One region of the Alkalicoccus luteus genome, then DNA from elsewhere that is predicted to be linked to it. Evidence: predicted binding sites of a transcription regulator. Region 1 holds the regulator's gene; the other holds the start of a gene.
The links. Region 1 encodes LexA, which represses DNA repair genes until DNA is damaged. Its sites were predicted from a motif close to CGAACATATGTTCG; they were not measured.
Positions count from the first base shown of each region.

Region 2: ACSZLD_RS15035 (DNA polymerase IV) is a predicted target of LexA. The motif match lies at 3,376-3,389, and genes of this name have one in related genera.

Region 1 covers NZ_JBPZEY010000002.1:219,996-230,044, reverse strand. The annotation lists gene ACSZLD_RS03360 (DUF896 domain-containing protein) at 37-273, opposite strand; gene ACSZLD_RS03355 (YneB family resolvase-like protein) at 311-979, opposite strand; gene yneA (cell division suppressor protein YneA) at 976-1,275, opposite strand; gene lexA (transcriptional repressor LexA) at 1,462-2,082, shown strand; gene glnA (type I glutamate--ammonia ligase) at 2,202-3,545, opposite strand; gene ACSZLD_RS03335 (methionine gamma-lyase family protein) at 3,745-5,016, opposite strand; gene hflX (GTPase HflX) at 5,029-6,300, opposite strand; gene hfq (RNA chaperone Hfq) at 6,370-6,615, opposite strand; gene miaA (tRNA (adenosine(37)-N6)-dimethylallyltransferase MiaA) at 6,641-7,585, opposite strand; gene ACSZLD_RS03315 (class I SAM-dependent methyltransferase) at 7,582-8,361, opposite strand; gene mutL (DNA mismatch repair endonuclease MutL) at 8,361-10,049, opposite strand, start outside.
Region 2 covers NZ_JBPZEY010000013.1:20,476-30,524, forward strand. The annotation lists gene ACSZLD_RS15030 (TP0910 N-terminal domain-containing protein) at 1-1,044, opposite strand, end outside; gene ACSZLD_RS15035 (DNA polymerase IV) at 1,973-3,142, opposite strand; gene ACSZLD_RS15040 (hypothetical protein) at 3,443-3,640, shown strand; gene ACSZLD_RS15045 (M20/M25/M40 family metallo-hydrolase) at 4,247-5,365, opposite strand; gene ACSZLD_RS15050 (acyl-CoA carboxylase subunit beta) at 5,413-6,960, opposite strand; gene mce (methylmalonyl-CoA epimerase) at 6,947-7,777, opposite strand; gene ACSZLD_RS15060 (acyl-CoA mutase large subunit family protein) at 7,791-9,434, opposite strand; gene prli42 (stressosome-associated protein Prli42) at 9,563-9,652, shown strand; gene ACSZLD_RS15070 (aromatic acid exporter family protein) at 9,758-10,049, opposite strand, start outside.

The DNA.
Region 1 (10,049 bases):
ATAAAAAACCATTCCTTTATAAGAATGGTTTATCTGCTAATGAATAATATTGTTGTTCCGTTTTTCCGCTTTCAGCTTTTCCGGCGTTACATCATTTCCTTCTTCATCAACCACTTTAACAGAGCTCAGTTGATTACGAAAACTGCTGCGAACGTTTTTTAAATATTCCTGGCGCAGCTCTTTTTGTTCTTTTTGTTCTTTGATAGATAAACCGTCTGCCTTAGCTTTTTTAGCTAATAGGTTAATCCGGTCGAGTTTTTCTTTACTGATCACCTGTAACATGCCTCCAATTATAAATAATAGGTTCATTTTACCGGTTCACAGAATCGTTTTCAAGCAGTCTGCTCTCATGCACGTATTCCCGGTACCTTCTATGAGCAGTAGCTTTGGAAACCGTAAATCCAAGCCCACGCATCATGACTGCAATCTCATGAAACGTCATTCCGTTGTGACGAAGCCGGACGATTTCCTCTACCGGGACCTCCATTTTTTTACGGCCGCCGAGGCGATGCCGTTCCAAATTATTGTGAGGTTTGTAGCCGCCATCAACCGCCTTCTTCATCCCGCGCTTGATCTTCGCATTTTGAAGCTTGCGCTGATATTCTTCGACAAGCGATACAATTTCCAATACCATTGAATCAGTCTCTGAAACTTGCAGCTTCCCATTATCCTTAATGGAATAAACAGTGCAGTCATATTTACGAAGCTGGTGCAGTAGAGCCATCCTGGCATTCCCTCGTCCAAGCCGGGTTTCATCCTGAATAAGCAAACAAGCATCTTCAGTTTCTTTCATTCCCTCCAGGATCGTGAGAATCCCAGGCCTGTCGACGTCATAACCGCTCGCTTCCTCCCGTTCAATTTGTACCGTATTCATTCCCCATTCTTTTGCAGCTGCCGCCAGCTCTTCTTCCTGCCGTGCCAACGAACTTTGCTGTGTTTCTTTTTCAGTGCTTACGCGGCAGTATATAAAAGCATTCACTCTGATGCCACTCCAATCCACTCGCCTGGCACGGTTAATGATTGTCCAGGATAAATTGTTTCATTGTCCAGCTCATTTTCCTGCTTCAGCCAGTATACGGTTTCTTCCAGCTTCATGTCCAGCTCTTCAGACATAGAATCAGCTACAGTCCAAAGTGATTCACCTTCCTTCACCACGTGTTCGCCGTCGGCCGGCATAACAGGATGATCTTCTCCGGTTACCCCGGCTGCTGAGAAAATAGCAGCTGCTGCAAGTAGTGATGTTACTGGTCCTGTGATGTTCCAATGCCTGATCATAACTGTTCGCCCCTTTGTTCGCAGGAATATTTGTTCGTACATTCTATAAACAGCTTACAAGGAACGAACGTTCGTGTCAACATTAAAATAGAACGAACGTTTGCGAAACCTTTGTTCTCATGCTATACTTTTCCATAAGGAAATATAAGCTCGAATGTTTCTAACCTAAAATAATGAGGTGTTTACATGACGAAATTATCCACCCGGCAGCAGGCGATCCTCGATTTTATCCGGGATGAGGTCAAGGATAAAGGCTATCCTCCGTCCGTCAGAGAGATTGGTGAAGCAGTCGGTCTCGCTTCCAGCTCGACCGTTCACGGCCATCTTTCCAGATTAGAAAAAAAAGGCTTTATTCGTCGCGATCCTACAAAGCCGAGAGCGATTGAAGTTATTGGTCAGGAGGGTGACCAGTCTATTGCGCATACCCCGTCTATCTCTGTTCCTGTAATTGGTAAGGTAACGGCCGGGCAGCCGATAACCGCGATTGAAAATGTTGAAGAGTATGTTCCACTTCCGGCTAGTCTCGCACAGGATGAAGAATCGTTTATTCTGGAGATTTCTGGTGATTCCATGATCGAAGCCGGTATATTCGACGGTGATTACGTCGTTGTACGCCAGCAGGCCCATGCGGATAATGGAGATATTGTCGTAGCCATGACCGATGAAAACGAAGCTACTGTCAAACGTTTTTTTAAAGAGAAGGATTATTTCCGCCTTCAGCCGGAAAACGCTTCTCTCGAGCCGATCATCTTAGATTACGTTCAAATTCTCGGTAAGGTTGTCGGGGTGTTCCGCACGCTTCATTAAACGGGAATAACCGATGACTGTACAGCAGCGCCTCCTGAACAATCAGGAGGCGCTGCTGTTTTATGCGGCTAAATTCACAAAAGAAGAGCTGTCCGGATGCGGACAGCTCTTCGCTATTCTTAATACGTCTGGATGTACTGCTCGCGCTCCCAAGGGTGAACCTGGGTGGCAAACATATCCCACTCAATTTCTTTCGCTTCAATGAAGTGTTCCAGAGCATGGCTTCCGAGTGATTTCGTAATCGTCTCGTTTTTTGCCAATGCTTCAATCGCTTCTTTCAGTGATGCAGGAAGCGCCTGGATGCCTTCTGCTTCACGCTCCTGTGCATCCATCGCATAGATATTGCGGTTTGTTTCTTCTGGCGGAGTAAGCTTCTTGCGCACCCCGTCAAGGCCTGCTGCCAGAAGTGCTGCCATTGCCAGATACGGATTAGCTGCAGGGTCTACGCTGCGTACCTCGATACGTGTGGAAAGACCACGTGAAGAAGGAATACGCACGAGCGGTGAACGGTTACGCATGGACCATGCGATGTAGCAAGGTGCTTCATAACCTGGTACGAGTCGTTTGTAGGAGTTAACGGTTGGATTCGTAATGGCAGTAAAAGCATCTGCATGCTTAAGAATACCAGCCAGGAATTGCATAGCTGTTTCACTCATGCCAGTTTCTGTTGACTCATCATAGAATGCATTATCTTTTTCACTGCGGAAAAGAGACATGTTTGCATGCATTCCATTACCATTCACACCGAAAAGCGGCTTTGGCATGAATGTAGCATGCAATCCGTGTTTACGCGCAATTGTTTTAACAACGAGCTTAAACGTCTGGATGTTATCAGCTGTTGTAACAGCATCCGCGTATTTGAAGTCAATCTCATGCTGACCAGGTGCTACCTCGTGGTGGGAAGCTTCAATTTCAAAGCCCATATCCTCCAGTTCAAGCACGATGTCGCGTCGGCAGTTCTCCCCAAGGTCTGTAGGCGCAAGGTCAAAATATCCGCCTTTATCATTAAGTTCAAGAGTCGGCTCTCCGTTTTCATCATTTTTGAACAGGAAGAATTCCGGCTCAGGTCCAATATTGAAGTCGGAGAATCCGAGATCTTCTGCTTCTTTAAGTACTTTTTTAAGAATTCCGCGTGGATCACCGGCAAACGGCGTGCGGTCTTTATCCGGGTTGTGAACGTCACAAATCAGACGAGCCACTTTTCCTTTTTCGGGAGTCCAAGGGAATACAACCCACGTTTCAAGGTCCGGATGAAGATACATATCGGATTCTTCAATTCGAACGAAACCTTCGATGGAGGATCCATCAAACATCATCAGATTGTCGAGCGCTTTTGGAAGCTGGTCCACCGGGATTTCAACGTTCTTGATGATTCCCAGCAAATCAGTGAACTGTAGTCGGATAAACTTAACGTTTTCCTCCTCAGCCATTTTCATTATGTCTTTTTTAGTCGTATTGCTCATGTTTATATTCTCCTCCTTCGATAATCTGAACAGCTTCAGGTAATTCTGAAAACTGCGATAGTTGTATCCTACCGAACTTTACGAGTGATGAAAAGGTGATTGTCAGATAATCTAACAGGGAAATTTTCTGACAATCAAAATCGTGGTTCATGTGCTTTTGACTGAAATCATCGCCTTTTATCTCACCTATAATCCATCTTCATCTGTTTTTCTCGTGTTCTCTGCTTATTCCATTTGACACAGCTGCAGCAGCCGCTTCCGTTACTGCTGTTTTTACATGTTCAAACGTGAGCCCGCCCTGGACATATGCTCGGTAAGGCGGTCGCAGCGGCCCGTCAGCTGAAAGCTCAATACTTGCGCCTTGAACAAATGCACCGGCTGCCATAATGACATCGTCGCTGTATCCCGGCATTGGAGAAGGCTGCGGGGTGACATGCGCATCTACTGGGGAATACTGTTGAATTGTTTGGCAGAAGGCCGTCATTTCTTCGGCAGAGTTAAAATGAACAGACTGTATTAAATCTGTGCGCGCTTCACAAGCTTTCGGGTCGACGGTCATCCCTGCTTTTTCGAGAAGAGCTGCCGTGAATACAGCTCCTTTGAGTGCTTCGCCAACGACATGAGGAGCAAGGAAAAAGCCTTGAAACATACCATGCAGGACTCCTGTCGTCGCGCCCCCTTCTGCTCCAATTCCGGGAGCTGCAAGGCGATTTGCACACTTCTTCAGCAACTCATCCCTCCCGCAAATATAACCTCCGGTAAGCGCTAAGCCTCCCCCCGGATTTTTGATCAGCGAACCAGCGATTAAGTCAGCACCTGCGTGGCCCGGTTCTTTATCTTCCACAAATTCACCGTAACAATTATCTACAAACACAATTACATCCGGATAAACGGCTTTTAGCGATCGAATGACCTGCTCCATCTCTTTTATTTTTATGGAAGGACGATCTCCATACCCTCTGGAACGCTGGATTCCGATCACTTTTGTTCGGTCAGTTATCTGCCTTAACACTTCATTAACATCAATGCTGCCGTTTGTTAACTCAATTTCTCTGTACGATATATTGTAATCCTTAAGAGAACCGCCCCCAGCTTCTCCTTTTAATCCAATCACCTCCTCAAGCGTGTCATAGGGGCGGCCCGTGATATAAAGCAGTTCATCACCAGGCCGCAGCACGCCGAATAAAGCGGTGCTGATCGCATGAGTACCAGAGACAAACTGGCTTCTGACAAGTGCTGATTCAGTAGCAAATACATCGGCATATATTTCTTCGAGCTTATCTCTTCCCGCGTCGTCATATCCATATCCTGTAGACGGCGCAAAATGAAAATCAGACACCTCCGCTTTTCGGAATGCATTTAACACTCGCTTTTGATTTGTTTCTACCGTTTTACCTATTGTGAAAAACCGTTCCAACAAGCTGCGGTGGACAGCTTCACTCATAGCAGTAATCGTAGATCGTTCCATCATAATAACAGCCGGTTAAGTCTCCGGCTTTTCCCTCCTCTTTCTCATCACTTCATTGGCTATAGCCGTCTCGGCAGGTGCGTAGCCAGAAAATTCATATTCATCGGTCGTTTCATTGAAAGTTTCATTCGTAACAATTGTTTCCTGTTTTAATCGATGCAGAAATTTACCTTCCGAAGCTGCAAAGCGGACGACGTAAGGAAGAAATTGTGCCTTCAGCTGCTGCTCAAGTTTTTGAAACAGAAGCGCAATATCATGGGGATCCTTTGCGCTGACTGCAATTGAGTTTCCGGAACCTGCTGACGGAACATGAGGTCCTTTTATTAGATCTTTTTTGTTATAAACCGTCATTGCAGGTACAGTCCCAGCGCCAAGCTCGTCTAACAGCGAATGTACCGAAGCTTCATGGTTGTCAGCATCTGCGTGAGAAGCGTCTACAATATGCAGGAGAAAGTCCGCTTCCTTCACTTCTTCAAGAGTTGATCGGAATGCGGCTATGAGCGTTGTCGGCAGTTGTTGAATAAAACCAACTGTATCGGTTAATAAGAACTGAAATCCTGAAGGCAGCTTGACTTTTCTCGACAGCGGGTCCAGTGTCGCAAACAGCTTATCCTCTATAAACGTTTCGCTTTTTGCCAACTGTTCAAGCAACGTCGATTTACCGGCATTCGTGTAGCCTACCAGGGCGATTTGAAAGACCTCTTTTTCTTTCCGGTTTTCCCTGTAGCGCGAACGGTGGCTTGTCACTTCATTCAGCCTGCGTCTAAGCTCGGCCATCCGGCTTCGTATATGGCGCTGGTCGGTCTCGAGCTTCGTTTCACCAGGCCCACGTGTTCCAATTCCGCCTCCAAGTCGCGAAAGGGACGTTCCCTGGCCTCGCAGCCTCGGCAGCGTATAGCTTAACTGTGCAAGTTCAACTTGCAGCTGACCTTCTCTGGAATTGGCCCTTTGAGCAAATATATCCAAAATCAACTGCGTTCGATCAATGACTGCAGCTGGCAGAGCTGCAGTCAGGTTTCGCAGCTGCGTTGGCGAAAGTTCATCATTGAAGATGATGAGCCCGGCTTCATGCTCTTCGGCTGCTGCTGAAAGCTCCTCCACTTTTCCTGGACCTATGTATGTTGCTGCACGAGGTGCCTTTAACGTCTGAATGACCCTGGCCACCGGTTTTCCCCCTGCAGTTTCTGTCAGAGCCGAAAGCTCATCCATCCGGTAGTCGAATGATTGTTCACTTTGCTGCTGCTTACGTACACCTGTTAATATGACCGTTTCGTAATGACTTGTCATTCTCCGCCTCCTTTAAAGCTGACCTGCAGAAAAAAACCCGGCATGAACCATTCATCCGGGCTCTCTTCATTAAGACGAGGGAGCAGGTTTATCCTGATTAAACTGGACGTTCCTTTGAGGGGAAAAAGTAGAAATGGCGTGTTTATAAACGAGCTGCTGTTTTCCATCTGTGTCGAGTATAACGGTGAAGTTATCAAAGCTTTTAACAAGTCCACGCAGCTGAAAGCCGTTCAGCAGGAAAACGGTAACCGGAATGCTTTCTTTACGCAGTTGATTAAGAAACTGGTCCTGAATATTAACTGGCTGCTGTTTCATATTGCTCTTCCCCCTCCTGAATAAATCAGAATGATTGTCTTGGCGGACCGGCAAAACGGGAGATCTCACCGATAACCGCTTTTTCTCTTTCTTCCCTGTCCCCGCTCAAATCAAACCACGTTACTGGCAGCTTATTCCGAAACCAAGTAAGCTGCCGCTTTGCGAATCTGCGCGTATTCTGCTTTAGCTGATTGAGGCAAGCATCCAACTCCTGTTCACCGCGAATATAAGGGAACAGCTCTTTATAACCGATGGCCTGGGAAGCCTGCGCATTCATTCCGCATTCCGCATAAAGCTTTTCAGCTTCCTCTATAAGACCGGATGCAGCCATCAGCTCAACACGTCTGTTGATCCGGTCGTATAAAACCTCGCGATCATGAGCGAGGCCGCAAAGTAAAAAGCGGTAAGGACTTTCCTTTGCAATTTCTTCTATGCTGGATACGGGCGCTCCCGTTACTGCATTAATTTCAAGCATTCGAATGACTCGCTTTACATTATGAGGATGCACTGTTTCTGCTCCAGCAGGGTCCGTTTCTTTCAATTCTTTATATAGAGCGGCCCCACCGTATTTATGAGCTTGATCTTCAAGCTTCTTTCTGACTTCGGGGTCAGAATCGGCGGAAGAAAACTGATAGCCGTAAAGCAGACTCTGAATATAAAGTCCTGTTCCTCCGCATAGAATTGGCGTTTTACCTCTGCTGCGAATATCTCGAATCGCGTCTGCTGCCCCCTGCTGAAAATCGGCTGCCGAAAATGATCCGCACATAGGCACAACATCGATCAGGTGATGAGGAATTTGCAGCAGCTCTTTTTCAGTCGGTTTTGCTGTTCCAACGTTCAGACCTCGATAGATCTGCATCGAATCTCCGCTTATAATCTCGCCATCAACTTCCGCCGCAGCTTTTAACGCAAGCTCTGTTTTTCCTGAAGCTGTCGGTCCCGCTATAATAATCAGTGTTTCTTTTTTCACTTTAACTCATCCCCGCAATCTATATAGCCGTAGTGAAATGAGGCGTGCTTCCGGTAAAGCCGCTTGAAGCCCAATTGATCAAAACGACTGCTTGTATAATGATCTTTGAGAATGAGTCTGCTGGCTGCGACCCGTTCCGCCTCTTTTATAAAGTGAAGGTCCGGCTCCCCATGATCAGCAAATTCCCGCAGCGGGTCGATTGCCGCGGATGAAGACACCGGTTTGTCAAACATAGGATCCAGATAAACATAGTCAAACTGATTATCTTCACACGTCTTTAGAAATGCTTCGGCACGAGCATTTATGAGCTTGATTCGTTTTGCTGCGTCGTTAAATGGAGCATCCAGCTTCTCAGCCATGTGAATACTTTCATGCATTAAAATATAAATCGGCCAGCTGCTTTCAAGCGCCGTTATGTTAGCGCCATTCCATGCCATCAGCAGACTGTCGCTGCCCATACCAAATGTACAGTCAAGAACGTCGGCACCGCTTATTTCGGGCATAAGACGAATCAATGGGTCCAAGCTGCCGTTTTGCTGATCGTGCACTCTTAAATGAGCTGAACTCGGATGGAAGGTCAGCGGCCGTGTATTTTCCGCTGCATAGAGACGAAGGCTGCCGCCCCCAGCAAGAAATGCCGGACGTGCACGCACGGTGTTGGAAAAAGAGCCGTGCCTTTCACAGAATTCCAAGCCGTATCGATGTGCAAAATTCTCCGCGTACGGCCGGTACCGTTCAGCGTTTTTTCTGCCGGTTGTTACAACGGGGATGTCCATCAGTTCATCACCCGCTTAAACATTTTTTCTATTTCATATGTGGAGAAATGAATCATCACCGGGCGGCCATGCGGACATGTATAAGGGGCTTCACATTTTCTCCATTGCTCCAGCAGCCCTTGCATCTGCGTGTGAGGAAGACTGTGGTTAGCTTTAATGGATGCTTTACAAGCAAGCAGTGCTGCTGCGTCATTTCGAAAAATGGAAAGATCAATTTTACCTGATTTTGTCACGTAATCAATCAGCTCATAGACCGCTCTTTCTTCGCCGCCTTTGGGAAACCAAGTGGGACATTCCCGAACAAGGTAAGATGAAGTTCCAAACGGTTCCAAATAGATACCCGATTCTTCAAGCTGGGTACGATATTCGTTCACAGCCGCAGCTTCCCGCGCGGCTAAATCAATTGTAATCGGAACCAGCAATGTTTTCAGTTCTCTTGCGGGTGAAGCGAGTTTTTTTAAGTAATACTCATAGTTGATCCGTTCCTGAGCTGCGTGCTGGTCGACCAAGTACATGCCGGTTTCATTTTGACCGATAATATACGTTCCGTGTAATTGACCAACGACCTCCAGCGATGGAACTGAGGGCTCAGGGAAGTCTTGCGGTTCAAGGAACTTACCGTCCTTTTGAGCATGTTCTGCGCGCTCCTCTTTTTCTGAAGAGTTCGATTCAGGGGATGGACCGGACATCTCGTCAAAATCGGTTGTTGACTCAGTCGTTTTAGAAATAGATGCCTCTCTCGCCGGCTCGCGCACAGCATCTGATTTAGCAGTTTCTTCTGGATAAAAAGAAAGCGGTATCGCTTCCGACTGCTGTTTTCGCATCGAATGTGCAGCATGTGTGACGGTAGGGATTAAATCAGTTTTTTGCCACAGTTTCACTATTTCCTGCTTCATAAAATGGGCTAGCTCTGTTTCTTTACTAAGCCTTACTTCAAGCTTCGACGGATGAACATTTACATCGATTAGTGAAGGATCCAGTGTAATATGCACACAAATAATAGGATAGCGTCCGATAGGCAGAAGTGATTTATACCCTTCCAATATGGCACGGACGACTACCTGACTTTTTACAAATCTGCCATTCATAATGACGGTAATATAAGACCTGCCGGCTCTAGCATGCTCCGGGAGGGCTGCGCAGCCCTTTATTTCAAAATCAGCATTCGATGCGTGAAACTCTTTCATCGACACAGCTGTCCGTGAGCCGTATACATGTCTCATGACGTTTAATAATTTTCCATCGCCTGGTGTTGAAAATTGCTTTTTCCCATTATGAAAAAGCTCAAATCTCGTTTCGGGATGAGCCAATGCCATTCGGTTGATGACATCGGAGATATGCCCTGCTTCTGTCAAAACACTCTTCAAATGCTTCAATCGGGCGGGAGTGCGGTGAAAAAGCTTCTGAACTGTAATATCCGTTCCTCTGCGCGGTGCAGCGGGCTTTCGTTCCTTCAGGATACCATCGCGATACAGCAAAGTTTCCCCATCTTCTCCTTCATCTGACGTTGTCATCTGCAGTTCAGAAACAGAGGCGATACTTGGAAGAGCTTCCCCGCGAAAACCCAGCGAGCGGATTCGAAATAAATCTCTGTCCGATTGAATTTTACTTGTTGCATGGCGTTCAAACGCGGTCTCACGATCCTCGCGTGAGATGCCTTGTCCATCATCCATGACCCGCAGACGGCT
Region 2 (10,049 bases), on a different contig from region 1:
TCCCTGAAATTCATCCCTAGCTGAGGCCATTGCCGGAGTTACTTCTCGTACCATTACCGTAATGCCAGAAGCCGACTGGACACGATCAGGAGGCTGGCTGGACGAGAGCTGTTGAAAGAGCTGGGCCGCGCGCACTTCTTTCCCTTCATCCAGCAAAAAAAGTACGTGCCGCAGCTGCTCCAGCGTTGAAGCATTTGCGGTTTGCTGTTGCTGCTGAAGCATCTGTTCTGCCGCAGTGCGAAGCGGAAGAGCAGGCGAATTTGCAGGAGCTTTGTCTAAAGCTGGAAAAACCAGCTCTCTCAGCTTATCAGCTGCAGTGCTCCTTCCGCCTTGAGATTGAGCAGAAAGAACGGTCCTCAACAGTTGATTCACTGCTTCAGCATGAACTGTTCCAGACGCCGACTGCTGCAATGCAGTAACTGCATTTCTGACACCGGATCCACTTTCGTACGCCTGGAGCAGTGCCGGGAGCGTTTGCCGGATTCCATGAACAGCAGGCGTGTCAGCACTGGCTCCTGCTGTCATGACCTGCTGCAATGCCTGCAGAGGTGTCGTATGAGCGGCGCGCTGGAAGCGATCCAGTACGTCGGCAGACAGTGCCGCACGCGTATCCATGGCCTGTTGAACCGCCTGAACTGAACCTCCCCGGCTTTCTGTCATAAACTGCACCACTGTGCGGACATTTTCACTCGTTAATCTTCCGTGAGCCTGCAGTATTCTAACAGCCTCCACTGTTTTAGCAACAGGCTGGCCGCCTGCCTCTCTGATTAACGCCTGAATATCGGGCCGTGAGCGATCCGACGCTTCAGCGGCTACAGCTGCGCGCAGCGTCACTTTCCCGTCTTGTATACGAGAAACATCTGCTTGCACGGTATCACCACTGGGCACTCGCCCTTCAAATACGGCGTTGACCTCTCTGCCTCGGATTTGCACGACCGCTTCTCGCTCGCTGGTCCGTTCCACAATCACAGCTCTTACTGTTTCCCCTTCACGAGGTGCTGGCCGCTGCTCGTGTGAATATTGCTGGAAAGGCTGAATCTCCATATGACCATCCTCCTGCAGTCGGTACTGTGACCGTCTTTTATCTAGTTTCTATATCGGTTAAACATAAGAGCTCTTGAACCAATTCCTTGTTTTACTTGCTCTTCCGTATATCGCTTGACCCTAAAGAACTAGTACGGCAACGAGTTCAGCTACAAAAGCCGTCCGGTTACATCGGACGGCTCAGGCTGTTGTAAAAGTCTTTCAATTTACATATGTATTCGTGTGGTTGTATTTGCCCTCTGCTTACCCCAGCCTGCCGTGGCCTGGCCTTCAGCTATATTCAAACTGCTTGTTTCGCCTCCGCCCGAAACATCGGGGAAAGCGCTTCGATTCTTAAAGACCAACGTCATGACGGGCAGACGCGACTGCTTCTTTTCGTTTGTCATGAATTCGATGACGTACTGGCATCTCTATTTAACATCGAAACGTTTCCTCGGGAAGATTCTATCCGTATGGAAGCCGATCGTGCAGGCCTAACCAGGCACGTGAAACGCACTGCCGGCCGCCGGATTCTCGACTCGTTTTAATCCCTCCATGATTGGAGGCCCTTCAGAGCCGGTCACTTGCAGGGAGGTGACGAAGATTGATACCAATTAGCACGAGCCCGCCGTGTAAGCGTTACTCAAACGACGCTTCGCTTGTAAGCTGCAGGGTGAAAGAGAGTCTAAAGCTTCACTCTCGTTCTGGTTTTGAGCGGCAGTCCGTTCGTGAGAAGTCAGCATGGGGAGTGAAAACATCTCGTGAAAAGCACTGCCCATATGAATCCATCCCCTTCTAACGTGCTATCTATTAAGTAAATTAGAAGAAGCCTTAAGCAGCAGCCTAAGGCAAATCTCTGTTTACAAGTGAAGATGGACGGCATGCGAACGAATTAATTTGCAGGTAAACACAGCAAGCAGTTTAGACAGTCGATGTGGCACACCTGATTCTATTTGTAATAGCCTCGCCGAACAGCCGTTGGACCGAACCGCTCTTGCAGCTGTCTAACGTGTTCGTCTCGATCCCATTCTTCTTTGTCCTTCTGATAAGAAAACAAATCAAGCTGTTTTACTGCACTGCCTTTTTCAATCAGGTCAATTCCTGTTAAACCTAACAGCCTGACCCTGTCTCCGTTCCAAGATGTCTCCAGCAGCTCTTTGGCGCAGGATTCAATCGTCTGATGGTCGGAAAGTGGATATGGAAGTCTGATGGAACGCTGTATGGTTTCCCACGTACTGTATCTGATTGTAAGCTGCAGACCGGAAGCATAAACGTATTTCTTATGAAGTCGCTGTGCAACTAAATTGGACAGCAGATGAATTACTGGCGCCATATCCTGCAGGCTTACCGCATCTTCCGGAAGCGTGCGCGAATGACCGATACTTTTAAACTCTTCAGCTGATTCCGGATCAACGGGTCTGCTATCAATTCCCCACGCTTTTTCAAACATTCTGCCTCCACTCGAGCCGAACGTGCTTTTCAGCTTATCCTCTCCATAAGCTGCGATATCACCAATTGTTTCAATACTCAGCTGCCTCAGTTTTTCTGCTGTTCTCGCTCCAATTCCATGCATCTCCTCACAGGGCAGCGGCCATAAAAGGCGCTGCACATCCCGCTTTCGCAATACCGTAATACCTAGCGGTTTTTTCCAGTCACTTGCTGTTTTCGCAAGGAATTTGTTAGGTCCAATACCAATGCTGCAAGGAAGCCCCAAAGTATCCAGCACCTCCTGCTGAATTGATTGAGCCACGGCAACAGGATGCTTTCCATATAAGTATTTCGTCATATCCAGGTAGCCTTCATCAATCGATACCGGCTCCACTAAACCTGTTTTACTGCGCAGCACCTCAAAAAATTTTGCAGACATTTCCCGGTACCTTGGAAAGCGCGGCTCTCTGACAAGCAAATCGGGGCATGCCTTCTTAGCTTCCCACAGAGGCACCGGTGGCTTCACGCCCATTTTTTTAGCTTCGTAACTAGCCGTTACAACGATGCCTTTCCTTTTTTTGGCGTTTCCTGCAATAGCAAGCGGCTTGCCTTTTAGCGAAGGGTCATCAGCTGCTTCAACAGAGGCATAAAAGCTGTTCAAATCAATATGAAAAATGATTCGGTGACTCACGCTGACGCCCTCCTTTTCTCTCCATAGTCTCTTTTCATTTTATCAGATTTTGCTCCTGCACCGCTAAACGTTAAGCTACTCTTGCAAAGCTTTTTAGAGCAAAAAAGGCGGTAAAGCATAAACTGTTTTCAGCTATGATATGTATAAACTAACACTCAACTTCCTCCAAAGACGATAAGCCGCAAATAAGCAGGTACGATTCATGAAATTTACAAATTATTCACAACATTTTGTAAACATACGTTCGACCGTGACTATTATCTATGCTATACTACGTATATAGAAAGGTGGTCGATATTGATGAGGGAGCAATTTTATCAATCTCCTGTTCATCAATCGGTTCTTCACCTGGTTACGGAGGCCTTAAAGGAGTTTACGGCCGCCAGGGCGCCTTCACCTACGATTAGACAGCTGGCCCAGCTGATCGGCTGCTCAGAAGAGACGATCTTGGAGTCAATAGAGTTCGGCAGACAGGAATCGATTGGTCTTTTACAGTGAATGGAGTGCCCTTGGATTTTGAAATAGTTAAAACGGTGCCGGATTACCGGCACCGTTTTCAGGCTGTTGATAAAGTCAATTTGTTTACATGTTTATTCGATTGATTGACTTTCCCCTCTGTTTACCGAGCCTGCCGTGGGCTTGCCTTCAGCTATTTCTCAGGATAAACCTCTGAGAAAGGATCTTCAGGCTGCGCTAATTCCACGGGCACGCCGGACACAAAGGGGAAATGAATTTGTTTGATGGAGAAAAACGTCTCAATCGCTGGACGCTGCGGCTTTTTTTGGTGGATACGTTGACGTTCATCCCGATTCGACATCGAAGCGCTGCCTAACGAAAGGTTCCCTCTAGATGGAACAAGCTCGTGTGAATCTTCACCAGGGTTTTAACCGGACAGCCAGCTGCTAAATCGGAGGAAACCCGACTCCGGGAGGATCAGAACGAGGCGAAGATCCAGCGCTTCTGACGAAAGGAAGAAGCGGTTAGCTGAGCCCGTTCCCTCCGGAAAGCGAGGGTCCGCAGATGCAGGCAGATGCAAAGTCATTCACCTGAAATGACTTTATCAACACTCTGAAAACGGTACCGGATTACCGGCACCGTTTTTTGTTATGCGTGTGCTGACTGCTTCATCAATGCGTAAGTGAGCTCTGCAAGATTATACAATTCCTGCTCGGGTATACTTTCAGCTGTTGTGTGAATGTTTTCATATCCTACGCCCAAATTGACAGTCGGGACGCCGTGCCCGGCAATTATATTCGCGTCGCTTCCTCCGCCGCTTTGCTTTAACAAAGGCTCTCTGCCGATTTGTTTAACAGCTTCAACTGCAAATTCAACAACCTCATCCGTTTCAGCCTGTTTAAAGCCCGGATAGACAAATTGAATATCCACATCCACAGTTGTCTGAAAGCGTTCAGCCGCCTTCTCGCATGCCTCTCGCATGGCAGCTGTCTGTGCTTCGAGCTTGGAACGGACGAGTGAACGTGCCTCAGCCTTCAAGTCGACTCGATCGCAAACGATATTTGTCTGGCTTCCGCCTTCAATTCTCCCAATATTTGCAGTTGTTTCCTCATCAATACGCCCAAGCGGCATCCGGCTTACCGCATCAGCAGCAACTTGAATAGCAGATATGCCACGTTCTGGCGCTACACCTGCATGCGCTTTTTGACCATGACATGTAATAAACAATTTTGCCTGATTTGGCGCAGCCGTCACAATGCTTCCTACGGCACCGTCACTGTCGAGTGCATAGCCGAAATCTGCGTTAACCAGCTCCATATCTAATTCCCTGGCGCCTGCTAAACCTGATTCCTCTCCTACCGTAATAATAAACTGTATCGTTCCATGGGCAGCGCCCTCTTCCTTCAGCGTGCGTACGGCTTCAAACATGGCTGCTATACCGGCCTTGTCGTCAGCTCCCAGAACGGTGGTTCCGTCCGAGCGTATAACCCCGTCCTCGACAACAGGCTGAACAGATAATCCTGGTACGACAGTGTCCATGTGAGATGTAAAATAAATTGCTTTCCCATTTGTGTTTCCTTCCAATGTCGCGATCAGATTCCCTGCTCCGTGTCCCGTTCGAGGCTGAGACGAATCCTCTACAACATCCATTCCAATGTCTTGAAGTTTTTGGATGAGTAAATCTGCTATTTCTCTTTCATATTTCGTTTCTGAATCAGTTTGAACCAGCTCTAAAAATTCATCCAGCAATCGTTGTTTATTCACTATCATGTCCTCCTCCAGCTTATGTACGTTTCTGATTGTATCATAAGGTATTAAAGAGGAATATTCCCATGCCTTTTTTCAGGACGCTGTTCCGATTTCACTTCCAGCATACGCAGACTTTGCATCAGCTTCATTCTTGTTTCTCTTGGGTCGATCACATCATCCACCATTCCGTTTGCCGCTGCAATATACGGATTGGCAAATTTCTCGCGATACAGTTCAATCTTTTCAGCTCTTACAGCCTCGGGGTCATCACTGTCCTGGATTTCACGAGCAAAAATCACGTTAGCAGCTCCGTGAGGTCCCATCACAGCAATTTCAGCGTTCGGCCACGCATACACAATATCAGCCCCGATCGATTTGCTGTTCAATGCTACGTACGCACCGCCGTATGCTTTTCGGGTAATGACGGTGATTTTGGGCACGGTCGCTTCTGAATAAGCGTACAGTATTTTGGCACCGTGCCGGATAATGCCGCCATGCTCCTGCTGCACTCCGGGCAAAAAGCCTGTAACATCCTCAAATGTGATTAATGGAATCCTGAAACTGTCGCAAAAGCGGATAAAGCGGGCAATTTTATCGGAAGAATTTATATCCAGACCACCTGCCATTACTTTTGGCTGATTTGCAATCAAGCCTGCGGGGCGGCCGCCGATTCTTGCAAATCCAATAACCGCATTTTTCGCGAAATCTTTTTGAACTTCCATAAAGCTGCCTTCATCTACCGTCTGCTTGATCATATGACGGACATCATACGGTCTTGACGGATCTGCCGGGACAGAATCGAGCAGATCATAAAGGAATTCATCCTTGTTCTCATAAGATTCGCGAGGTGCCTCTTCGCCCTGGTGCTGCGGAAGATAGGAAAGCAGGCGGCGGACTTCCTGCAGGACCTCTTCTTCTGACGTACCAGTAAAATGACAGTTACCGCTAACGGAGCTGTGAATACTGGCACCGCCAAGCTCTTCAGAAGATATTTTTTCACCGGTTACTGTTTCAATTACTTTTGGACCAGTGATAAACATTTGGCTCGTTTTTTCCACCATAAACACAAAATCTGTGATAGCCGGAGAATACACCGCACCCCCGGCACACGGGCCAAGTATGACGGATATTTGAGGGATAACTCCGGAATAAATAGCATTGCGGTAAAATACATTCCCATATCCATCCAGTGACAGCACGCCTTCCTGAATTCTTGCTCCACCTGAATCATTCAATCCAATAAATGGACATTTATTTTTCACCGCAAGATCCATTACGTTCGCAATTTTCCTTGCATGCATCTCTCCCAATGCGCCCCCGTACACGGTGAAATCCTGAGCAAAAAGGAAAATCCGGCGTCCGTTCACGTCTCCGTATCCGGTAACGACGCCTTCCCCAGGAGCTGACCCTTTCTCCATGCCAGGCTCGTCAAACCGGTGCTCCATGAATGGCTGGAGCTCTACAAACGTATCATCATCCAGGAGGAGGTCGATTCGCTCCCGCGCAGTGAGCTTTCCTTTATCGCGCTGCTTCTGCTGACGTTCATCGCCTCCCCCCATTTCCACTCGTCTGCGTTTATCGTAAAGCTCATTCAGCTTGTCATACATATCCATCCTGATCGTCCCCCTCTAACAGTTCCACCAGCGTTCCGTGCGCTGCTTTCGGATGTAAAAAAGCTATCGGCTGACCTGATGCGCCAGTTTTTGGCACATCATCAATAAGCGCTACTCCTGAATTCCGCATTTGCTGCAGCCGGTCTTGGATGTTATCCACCTCTACGGCAATATGATGCAGACCTCCGCCGCGCTTATCGAGAAAGTGAGCGATCGGGCTGCTCTCGCCGAGAGGCTCCAGCAGCTCGAGCTTCACGTTACCTGCTGGAATAAAGGCCACTCGAACTCCCTGTTCAGGTACATCAACGACCTTGTCAACCTTTAGCTGAAAGTGGGTCGAATAAAAGGAAGCAGCCTCTTCAATGGAGTGAACGGCGATGCCGATATGGTCGATTCGTTTTGCCGGAGCAAACGCTTCTGAGCCGCTTCCACGGACCGTTTCTTCAATATAGGCAGCGATTGTTCCAGTAGGGGTGCCCGGTGTAAATATTTTTTCGATACCATTCCGCTCCAGCTCTGCCGCATCATCTGCTGGAATGACGCCGCCGCCGATCACGATAATGTCAGCTGCTTCCTGCTTCTGAAGCTCTTTCACGACAGCTGGAAACAATACATTATGCGCTCCTGATAAGCTGCTCAGGCCGATGACATCTACGTCTTCCTGCACAGCTGCCCGTACTATCTGCTGCGGCGACTGTCGCAGCCCTGTATAAATCACTTCCATGCCGGCGTCCCGAAGCGCCTGAGATATAACAAGCGCTCCTCTGTCATGTCCATCCAGACCCGGCTTTGCAATCAATACTCTGATCCGGTCCATTGCTTCCATCTCCTTACGACGTATATTCTCCAAATACTTCCCGCAGAGCGTGACAAATTTCTCCAACAGTGGCGTAGGCCCTTACGCATTCCAAAATAGGATACATCAGGTTTCCGTTTCCGGAGGCTGTTCGCTTCAGCTCTGCAAGGCCAGCTTCCACCTTCGCAGTATCCCGTCTCTCCTTCAACCTCTCCAAACGGCTGAGTTGATTTTCCACAAACGCTTCGTCTACTTTCATCAGATCAGGCGCTTGTTCGTCCTCCGTTTGGAATTCATTCACTCCTACAACAATGTCATCATGTCGTTCCAGTCGTTTTTGCGCCTCATAGGCGGATCGGTGTATCTCCCGCTGCATGTACTGCTTCTCAACGGCACTGACGGCACCGCCAAGCGTATCGATATGATCGATGTAGAGGAACGCCTCTTCTTCCAGCCGGTCTGTCAGTGCTTCCACATAGTACGAGCCTCCAAGCGGATCGATCGTATTCGCAGCACCTGTTTCGTGAGCAATGATCTGCTGGGTTCTAAGCGCAATCCGGGCACTCTCCTCTGTCGGCAGCGAAAGCGCCTCATCCTTGGAATTTGTGTGCAGACTCTGCGTCCCGCCGAGTACAGCGGCCATTGCCTGAAGCGCGACTCGCACGACATTGTTTTCGGGCTGCTGAGCGGTGAGCGTGGAGCCTGCCACTTGTGTGTGGAAGCGCAGCTGCTCACTTCGCGGCGAGTTGGCGTTGAACCGTTCCCGCATCAGCTTCGCCCACATACGTCTTGCCGCCCTGAATTTTGCTGCTTCTTCGAAGAAATCATTATGTCCATTAAAAAAGAACGCCAGGCGCGGCGCAAAATCATCCACCTTCAAGCCCGCGTCGACCGCCGCCTCGACATAAGCAATAGCATTTGCCATCGTAAAAGCAAGCTCCTGCACAGCTGTGGAGCCAGCTTCCCGAATGTGATATCCGCTGATGCTGATCGTATTAAACGACGGGGCTTCTTCGCCGCAAAACGCAAATATATCGGTAATCAGGCGCATGGAAGGCTTTGGTGGGTAAATGTACGTACCCCTTGCAATATATTCTTTTAAGATGTCGTTTTGAATCGTTCCCCTTACATTTTCGTGAGGTACGCCCTGCTTTTCCGCCACAGCTATGTACATGGCAAGCAGCACAGCTGCAGAAGCATTGATCGTCATGGAGGTACTGACTTTGCCGAGGTCGATTTGATCGAACAGCATTTCCATGTCTTCTAAAGAATCGATGGCTACTCCTACTTTGCCGACTTCGCCGAGCGACATAGGATCATCGCTGTCGTATCCAATTTGAGTTGGAAGATCAAATGCGACTGACAGTCCCGTTTGACCTTGGTCTAGTAAATAACGGAAACGTTCATTGGTTTCCTGGGCAGAGCCAAATCCAGCATACTGCCTCATCGTCCAGAGCTGACCTCGGTACATCGTATGACGGATTCCTCTTGTATAGGGGTATTCTCCAGGAAATCCAGCTTTTTCTATGTAAGCGTTATCAATTTCGTCCGGAAAATATACTCGGTCTACCTCGAGTTGAGAGCCGGTTTGAAATAATTCCTTGCGTTCCGGCCGCTTATTCAGCTGCTTCTGCAGTTTCTCCTGCCATTTTTGATAGGCTTTTTCATACGTTTCCATCTGCACGCCCCTTTCCTGTTAATTCCTGTTTATTATAGCATACCCCCTGCTAATGTTCCCACCCTCTTGAAAACAGCTCGCTCAGCAGGTACAATATGAAAAGCATATGGTGCAGAGGAGGTTGAATCATGCCCCGTAAATTCCGAAAAGCGATCGTTTATATGATGATCATCGTAATGTTTTTAGGTACTGCCCTCATGGGAGTAAGCTACTTTTAACTTGCTGGATAAACGAAGAAAGCCGGATCAGAAGCGCTGATCCGGCTTTCTTACCTTTTTTATTATCCAGTATTAGTCTTTAAACAAGCAAAGCTTACATATTTATCAGCTTCCAGTTTCCAGTACCCCATACCTCTTTTTAGTCTTGAACTGCTGCTTGATGGCAAGATAATCATCCAGCTCCTTTACTACATGGGCAAGTGCTGATCTCGCTTCAAATTCTTCACGCGTCTCCGGGAGCTTCATGTTTCGGTACGACTCCTTTAATTCATCAAGCTTATCTATATACTTATATGCCGTATTTGCAGGGTGCACTCCGTCTGCGAGATCATCCATAAAGTCGGCCAGCATATCAGCCTGCTGCACATGATAATCGATAGACGTAAGCATCGGCATC